Regions from separate parts of the Serratia entomophila genome, predicted to be linked through region 3. Evidence: predicted binding sites of a transcription regulator. Region 3 holds the regulator's gene; each other region holds the start of a gene.

Region 1 (2,204 bases), 210 kb from region 3:
CAATGATTTCTCGCAAGCGCTGGCGATACGTCCTGATATGCCGGAAGTTTTCAACTACCTGGGCATTTACTTAACGCAGGCAGGCAATTTTGATGCTGCCTATGAAGCGTTTGATTCTGTACTAGAGCTTGATCCAACTTACAATTACGCGCGTTTAAACCGGGGCATCGCATTGTATTATGGCGGCCGCTTCCCGTTGGCGCAGGATGATCTGCAGGCGTTTTATCAAGACGACCCAAACGATCCCTTCCGTTCGTTGTGGCTGTATCTTGTGGAGCGAGAAATCGATCCCAAGAAGGCTGACGTAGCGCTCAAGCAGCGTTATGACAAAGCGAACAGAGGGCAATGGGGATGGAATATTGTCGAATTCTACCTGGGCAACATTAGCGAAAAAACGCTGATGGAACGCCTCAAGGCAGATGCAACGGATAACACTTCGCTCGCTGAGCATCTCAGTGAAACTGACTTCTATTTAGGTAAACACTACCTGAGTCTGGGGGACAAGGACACCGCTTCGGCGCTGTTCAAACTGACGGTTGCTAACAACGTTCATAACTTCGTTGAGCACCGCTATGCATTGTTGGAATTGGCGCTTTTGGGCCAAGAACAAGACGACCTATCGGAATCGGACCAGCAATAGCTGACGAACACCTCTACCCAATAGATTTCAAGTTGCGGCAAGGCGGCAATCGAACGAATCCCTGGGAGCTTAGTTCACTAAGTGACGAGGGTGAGGGAGAGCAGCCAACGCAGCGGCAGCTTGAAAGATGAAGGGTAATCAGCCTGATCGACATTGGTTTTATAGCCAAAGTTATCGCCTTCACGGGCGAGGGCTTTTTTGTTCGTTTTATAATCTAATTTGAGCCGGTTCACACTTTTCAATGAAAATGACTGAAAATTTTCTCGACGAGTTATGTAGACTGGCTGCCATTATTAATGAGGCACGTGTACATGACTACTGAGTTTGAAACCTCTTTTGCTGACCTGGGGCTGTCTGCTCCGATCATTTCCGCCCTGACCGATCTGGGCTATGAAAAACCATCACCGATCCAGGCTGAGTGTATTCCTCACCTGTTGAACGGCCGCGACGTGCTGGGCATGGCGCAGACCGGTAGTGGTAAAACCGCAGCGTTCTCGCTGCCGCTGCTGCATAACCTGCAGGCAGACCTGAAAGCACCTCAGATCCTGGTGCTGGCGCCAACCCGCGAACTGGCGGTTCAGGTTGCCGAAGCAATGACCGATTTCTCCAAACACATGCATGGCGTAAACGTTGTGGCCCTGTACGGCGGCCAGCGTTATGACGTGCAGCTGCGCGCCCTGCGTCAGGGCCCACAAATCGTGGTAGGTACCCCAGGCCGTCTGCTGGACCACCTGAAACGCGGCACCCTGAACCTCTCTAACCTGAGCGGCCTGGTGCTGGATGAAGCCGACGAAATGCTGCGTATGGGCTTTATCGAAGACGTAGAAACCATCATGGCTGAGATCCCGGCTGAACATCAGACCGCGCTGTTCTCCGCCACCATGCCGGAAGCTATTCGCCGCATTACCCGCCGCTTTATGAAAGAGCCGCAGGAAGTGCGCATTCAATCCAGCATCACTACCCGCCCAGACATCAGCCAGAGCTACTGGACTGCGCAAGGCATGCGTAAGAACGAAGCGCTGGTGCGTTTCCTGGAAGCGGAAGATTTTGACGCGGCGATCATCTTCGTGCGCACCAAAAACGCGACCCTGGAAGTGGCCGAAGCGCTGGAGCGCAGCGGTTACAGCAGCGCCGCGCTGAACGGCGACATGAACCAGGCGCTGCGTGAGCAAACCCTGGAGCGTCTGAAAGACGGTCGTCTGGACATCCTGATCGCCACCGACGTTGCGGCCCGTGGTCTGGACGTTGAGCGCATCAGCCTGGTTGTGAACTACGACATCCCGATGGATTCCGAGTCTTACGTTCACCGCATCGGCCGTACCGGTCGTGCCGGTCGTGCCGGCCGCGCGCTGCTGTTCGTGGAAAACCGCGAACGCCGCCTGCTGCGCAACATCGAACGCACCATGAAGCTGACCATTCCAGAAGTTGAGCTGCCAAACGCAGAACTGCTGGGTCAACGTCGTCTGGCCAAGTTCGCCGCTAAAGTCCAGCAGCAGCTGGAAAGCAGCGATCTGGACATGTACCGTGCGCTGCTGGCTAAACTGCAGCCGGAAGAAGAGCTGGA
Region 2 (2,204 bases), 540 kb from region 3:
AGCAGGGTGCCCGGGATACCGGCATATTCGTACAGGAAGTAAGCCCAGGAGGACTTGTCCAGCGCGAAGTGCTTCACTTCTTTCAGGTAAGTCGGCGACCAGTCGAGGATGCCGTAGCGCAGCAGGTAAACGAACACGTTGGCGACCGCGATGTACCACAGCAGTTTGTTCGGCAGAATGTACTGCATGAAGATCTGCTTGGCGGTCAGCTCTTCTTCGGCTTTCTCGCTGTAATCGTCCGGATAGTCGTTCTTGTACTCTTCAATCGGCGGCAGGCCGCAGGACTGCGGGGTGTCGCGCATCAGGCCGAAGGCGATCAGGGCGACCAGAATGGCGCCGAAGGCCGGCATGTACAGCGCCGCGTGCCAGTCGTTGAACCAGGCCATGCCCAGCAGGAACAGCAGCGGCGGCAGGCCGCCACCCACGTTGTGGGCGCAGTTCCACACCGAAACGATGCTGCCGCGCTCTTTCTGCGACCACCAGTGCACCATGGTACGGCCGCACGGCGGCCAACCCATGCCCTGGAACCAGCCGCACAGGAACAGCAGCACGAACATCACCGCGATGCTGGAGGTGGCCCACGGCACGAAGCCCATGAACAGCATCACCGCCGCGGCCAGGATCAGGCCGGCGGGCAGGAATACCCGCGGGTTGGAGCGGTCGGAGACCGACCCCATGATGAATTTGGAAAAACCGTAGGCGATGGAAATGCCCGACAGCGCGAAACCGAGGTCGCCGCGGCTGAAGCCCTGCTCGATCAGGTACGGCATCGCCAGGGTGAAGTTCTTACGCACCAGATAGTAGGCGGCGTAACCGAAGAAGATCCCCATAAAAATTTGCCAGCGCAATTTACGGTAGAGCGGGTCGACTTTGTCGACCGGCACACGGGAAATGTGTGCTGCCGGCTTAAAAATACTCAACATGAGCGCCTCCGATGGCTTTATCTGTTATCACATCAATATGACCTTTTACGTTCATTTGATGATTGAGCGGATATCGAATGTGGTGTTTTTTTGTTCCATAACGAGCGCCATCCTAGTCAAATACGCCTGGTGTCGCTGTGATGAATGGCGCAAATGTTACACTTTTATGAAACTAACGCGGATTTTGAGCGATTCGTTAACGTTATGAAATAGAAAAAGGCCCAAAAATCGTGATTATGATCACATACATGGTTTTTTGTGGACATTTTTCTTTCGTTTTAGGTTCGTTATTGTTCCTTATCAAACAAAAACCCCAATAAGCGTGGCCCAATAGGGGCATAACCACGGATCCAGGGGGAGCGTTATGAGCAGTCTTTCAGCGGACGACGAAACGGATGTGATCATCATTGGCGGCGGCGCCACCGGCGCAGGCATCGCCCGCGATTGCGCCCGGCGAGGGCTGCGCTGCATCCTGCTGGAGCGCCACGATATCGCCACCGGTGCCACCGGCCGCAACCATGGCCTGCTGCACAGCGGCGCGCGCTATGCGGTTACCGACGGCGAGTCGGCGCGTGAATGCATTGAAGAAAACCGCATTCTGAAACGCATTGCCCACCATTGCATCGAAGCGACCGACGGGCTGTTCATCACCCTGCCGCAGGATTCGCTGGACTATCAGCAGCAGTTTGTCGCCGCCTGCCGCGCGGCGGGCATCGGCGCCGAGGCGATCGACCCGCAGCTGGCCCTGCGCCTGGAACCGGCGGCCAATCCGGCGATGATTGGCGCGGTGCGGGTGCCGGACGGCACCGTCGATCCGTTCCGCCTCACCGCCGCCAATATGCTGGACGCCCGTGAGCACGGCGCGCGGATCCTCACCTACCATCAGGTGGTGGGTTTGTTGCGCACGGGCGATCGCGTGACCGGCGTGCGCGTTTTCGACCATCAAAGCCAGAGACGATACGATTTGCACGCCGCCGCGGTGGTCAACGCCGCGGGCATTTGGGGCCAGCAGATTGCCGAGTACGCCGACCTGCGGGTGCGCATGTTCCCGGCCAAGGGCGCGCTGCTGATCCTCGGCCACCGCATCAATAACCGGGTGATCAACCGCTGCCGCAAGCCGGCGGACGCCGACATTCTGGTGCCGGGCGATACCATCTCGCTGATTGGCACCACCTCCACCCATATCGACTACGACCAGATCGACAACATGCAGGTGACGCCGCAGGAGGTGGACATCCTGATCCGCGAGGGCGCGCTGCTGGCGCCCGAACTGGCGCAGAC
Region 3 (2,204 bases):
TTTGCAGGATCGACACTACGTCGATAGCGCTGCAGCTGCCCACCGACATCAGCACCATTTCCATCGGGCTCGGCGCCTTATCGCCGGCGTTGCCATCCATCAGCACCTGATGGCCGGAAGCCGATTCACCCAGAAACGTTAACCCTTCCACCCATTTAACTCTTGCCTGCATTCTGCTCACTCCGGTTGATTTCTTAAAATCAGAGTACGCTTTCGCATAGAAACAGGCAACGGAACCTGATGCTAATCATGCTGAAGCGAGACAACACAAGACACCCGCCTTACTCTGTGCTACAAACAGAGCCGCAATAAATCTTTCCGGGACATTGATTTCAGGGAAACGCCCAGGGAAAGGCTCCTTTACCGGTATGTTAACAGAATGTAGCTTGCAGCTCTCCCGGCAAGTTAATATGCTAGAGCGACAGCGTATATTTATGACACGCCTCAAAACCTGCCGATAGCCCTCGCTCAAACAGCGGCTACAGGCACGTTTTACAGGGAACTCTGACCCCTGTGACACAAGGCAGCGATAACAACAGAGGATAACAGCGAATGGTTCTCGGCAAACCGCAAACAGACCCTACTCTCGAATGGTTCCTGTCTCATTGCCATATCCACAAATATCCATCGAAGAGTACGCTGATTCACCAAGGTGAAAAGGCCGAAACGCTTTACTACATCGTGAAAGGCTCCGTCGCGGTGCTGATCAAGGATGAAGAAGGTAAAGAGATGATCCTGTCCTACCTGAACCAGGGGGACTTCATCGGCGAGCTCGGATTGTTTGAAGAAGGCCAGGAGCGCAGCGCCTGGGTTCGGGCGAAAACCGCCTGCGAAGTGGCTGAAATTTCCTATAAGAAATTCCGTCAGCTGATCCAGGTCAACCCGGACATCCTGATGCGCCTGTCCGCCCAGATGGCGAACCGCCTGCAGGTCACCTCCGAGAAAGTGGGCAACCTCGCCTTCCTGGACGTTACCGGCCGCATTGCGCAAACCCTGCTGAACCTGGCGAAACAGCCTGATGCCATGACCCACCCGGACGGCATGCAGATCAAGATCACCCGCCAGGAAATCGGCCAGATCGTCGGCTGCTCGCGTGAAACCGTTGGCCGTATTCTAAAAATGCTGGAAGATCAAAACCTGATTTCCGCCCACGGCAAAACCATTGTCGTCTACGGCACCCGCTAATCACTAAAAAAACGGCGCAGCAATGCGCCGTTTTTTTATCCTCTGCCTGCCATGTGGCGCCGCCTGATCTACCACCCGGAAGTCAATTACGCACTGCGGCAAACGCTGGTGTTGTGCCTGCCGGTACTGTTTGGTCTGGCGATCGGCCAGCTGCAGCTTGGCCTGCTGTTTTCACTGGTTCCCGCCTGCTGCAACATCGCCGGGCTGGACACGCCTCACAAACGCTTTTTTAAACGGCTGATCGTCGGCGGCTCGCTGTTCGCCTTCAGCAGCCTGCTGCTGCAACAGGCGCTGCTGTGGCAGGTGCCGCTGCCGGCGCTGATGCTCGGCCTGGCGCTGTTGCTCGGCGTCAGTGGCGAAATCAGCCCGCTGCACGCCCGGCTGCTGCCTGCGGCGCTGATCGCCGCTATCTTCTCCCTCAGCATGGCCGGCACCCTGCCTATCTGGCAGGCGCCGTTGCTGTACGCCGTCGGCACCGCCTGGTACGGCCTGTTCACCTGGTTCTGGTTCACACTGTGGAAGGAACAGCCGATGCGCGAATCGCTGAATCAGCTGTACCTGGAATTGGCGGACTACTTTGAGGCCAAGTATTCGCTGCTAACCCAGCACACCGACCCGCAGACCGCGCTGCCGCCGCTGCTGGCGCGCCAACAGAAAGTGATGGATCTGATCGGCCTGCTGTATCAGCAACTCAACTTCCTGCCGCACGCCGACAACCTTGAGCAGAAGCGCCTGCAGCGCGCCTTTCAGGTGGCGCTCGACCTGCAGGAACATATCACCGTCAGCCTGCATCAGCCGGAAGAAGTGCAAAAGCTGGTGGAGCAAAGCCAGGCCGAAGCGATTATCCGCCGCAACGCGCAGGTGATTGCCGGGCGGCTGCGCGTGGTGGCGCGCGACATCCTCTATCACCAGCATTCGCAACGCTTCAATATGGCGCACGAGCTGGCGGCGCTGGAGAAGGTGGCGGCGCAGCATGCCGACAATCCGGTCGGCCAATTCTGCTATTACCACTTCAGCCG
Region 4 (2,204 bases), 1.8 Mb from region 3:
CCCCACCGCCAAATCGTCATTGGTGCACAGAATGCCGTCCAGTTCAGGGTAAAGCCGGCGCGCCATTGCCAGCATGTCGGCGCCGACCGAGACCGAAGATACCCGGTGCGGCGTAATCTGCCGCGGCGTCAGCCCCTGATTCTCCATGGCCCGGCAATAGCCCTGATAGCGCTTGTTGTCGCGCGCGTCCGACATCGCGCCGAAGTAGACCACCTGCCGCTTGCCGCTGGCGAGCAGCGCTTCGGTCATGTCGTAACCCGCCTGATAGTTGTCGAAGCCCACCGCAATGCGGCCCGGCGGCCCGTCCAAATCCATCACCTGCGCTACGGGGATCTTCGCCGCGGCGAGGAATTTTTCCGCCCGCAAAGTATGCGCCGAATCGGTGAGGATCAAACCGGCGATCGGGTAGGCCAACAGTTGGACGATGTGTTCTTCTTCGCGTTGTTGGCTGTAGTCGTAGTTCACCACCAGCGTTTGGTAGCCTTGCGCCAGCGCAATGGACTCGATGCCCGCCAGCAGATCGGCGAAAATCTGATTGTTGAAGGAAGGGATCAGCACGCCGATGCGCGGTTTTTGGCTGGCGCGCGCGTCATCGCCGTCGGTGAAGTTCACTTCTTGCATCACCTGGGCAATGCGCGCGGCGGTCTCGGCCGCCACTTTTTCCGGCGTTCGCAGATAGCGGCTGACCGTCATTTTGGTTACGCCGGCGAGCAGCGCAATATCCTGCAGCGTAACGCGTTGGTTTTTCATTTGGCGCCTTAACGGGCATGGCAATGGCGAATAGGCCATGTTAACAAATCGATCTGGTGATAACAATCGCCATGGGTAACTATAAAAATCATATAATTCAATAAGGTATTGGAGTTTTCCGGCAGGATTGACTGCGCGGCTTCACGTTAGGGGTAACAGGGTTTAGTAACATGATTTTAAGTGATCTTCCTCACGTTTTTACCGGTAACAATCCGGTGAGATAGGCGCTGATCCTATTCAGAATGAGATTGCCGGGGAAGGTTATGAACAATTTGTTTTCGCTGGATAATAAAAAAATACTGATAACCGGCGCCTCGCGCGGTATCGGTTTCTTGCTGGCGCGCGGTCTGGCGCAGTACGGCGCGCATATTTTGGTGAACGCCACTACCGAAGATAACGCGCTGCGCGCGGTCGATAGCCTGCGCAGCGAGGGGTTCAACGCCGACGCGGCGGCCTTCGACGTGACCGATACGCAGGCGATCCACGCCGCCATCGAACGCGTTGAAGAGCAGATCGGCGCGATCGACGTACTGATCAACAATGCCGGTATTCAGCGGCGCCATCCTTTTACCGAGTTCCCGGAAAAAGACTGGGACGACATTATCGCCGTTAACCAGAAGGCGGTATTTATGGTGTCGCAGGCCGTAGCGCGGCATATGGTTCGGCGCCAGAGCGGCAAGATAGTCAACATCGGTTCGATGCAAAGCGAGCTGGGGCGCGACACCATCACCCCTTACGCCGCTTCGAAGGGGGCGGTGAAAATGCTGACGCGCGGCATGTGCGTAGAGTTGGCGCGCTATAACATCCAGGTTAACGGCATCGCGCCCGGGTATTTCAAAACGGAAATGACCCAGGCGCTGGCCGACAATCAGGAGTTCACCGCCTGGCTGACCAAGCGCACCCCGGCGGCGCGCTGGGGCGATCCGCAGGAGTTGATCGGCGCGGCGGTATTCCTGTCTTCCAAAGCCTCCGATTTCGTTAACGGCCACCTGCTGTTTGTCGATGGCGGCATGTCTGCGGCGGTATAACACGCCCGCTTGGGAGAACCGAGATGAAAATTCAAACCCAGTCCTGCGTGATCAACGGCAAATATGACGTGGCGGTGGTGGCGCAGGAGGTGGAGTACCAGGGGCAGGGCACGCTGGTGAAAATCAGCCGCGGCGGCATCTGCGGCTCGGACCTGCATTACTATCAGGAAGGCAAGGTCGGCAATTTTCAGGTGCGGCAGCCGATGGTGCTGGGGCACGAAGCGATCGGCGAGGTGGTCGCCAGCGATTCTCCGCGGCTGACGCCGGGGCAGAAGGTCGCGCTCAACCCCAGCAAACCCTGCGGCGAGTGTAAATATTGCCTGGCGCAGCAGCAAAATCAGTGCACCGGGATGCGTTTTTTCGGCAGCGCGATGTATTTCCCGCATGTCGACGGTGCCTTTACCCAGTACAAGATTGTCGACAGCG

Evidence for each region. Region 3 encodes CRP, which controls carbon source genes, mostly activating them, when cyclic AMP is high. Its sites were predicted from a motif close to ATGTGANNNNNNTCACAT; they were not measured.
Region 1: a site for CRP is predicted at 858-875, ahead of yrbN (protein YrbN). Genes of this name have one in related genera too.
Region 2: a site for CRP is predicted at 1,152-1,169, ahead of glpT (glycerol-3-phosphate transporter). Genes of this name have one in related genera too.
Region 4: a site for CRP is predicted at 929-946, ahead of idnO (gluconate 5-dehydrogenase). Genes of this name have one in related genera too.

The regions. Positions count from the first base shown of each region.
Region 1 covers NZ_CP082787.1:411,602-413,805, forward strand. Annotated here, with positions in the region: gene nlpI (lipoprotein NlpI) at 1-640, shown strand, start outside; gene yrbN (protein YrbN) at 888-962, shown strand; gene KHA73_RS01920 (DEAD/DEAH family ATP-dependent RNA helicase) at 952-2,204, shown strand, end outside.
Region 2 covers NZ_CP082787.1:4,656,054-4,658,257, reverse strand. Annotated here, with positions in the region: gene glpT (glycerol-3-phosphate transporter) at 1-923, opposite strand, end outside; gene glpA (anaerobic glycerol-3-phosphate dehydrogenase subunit A) at 1,288-2,204, shown strand, end outside.
Region 3 covers NZ_CP082787.1:199,665-201,868, reverse strand. Annotated here, with positions in the region: gene KHA73_RS00835 (OsmC family protein) at 1-172, opposite strand, end outside; gene crp (cAMP-activated global transcriptional regulator CRP) at 553-1,185, shown strand; gene KHA73_RS00825 (YccS/YhfK family putative transporter) at 1,237-2,204, shown strand, end outside.
Region 4 covers NZ_CP082787.1:3,420,463-3,422,666, reverse strand. Annotated here, with positions in the region: gene KHA73_RS16570 (LacI family DNA-binding transcriptional regulator) at 1-750, opposite strand, end outside; gene idnO (gluconate 5-dehydrogenase) at 1,014-1,778, shown strand; gene idnD (L-idonate 5-dehydrogenase) at 1,802-2,204, shown strand, end outside.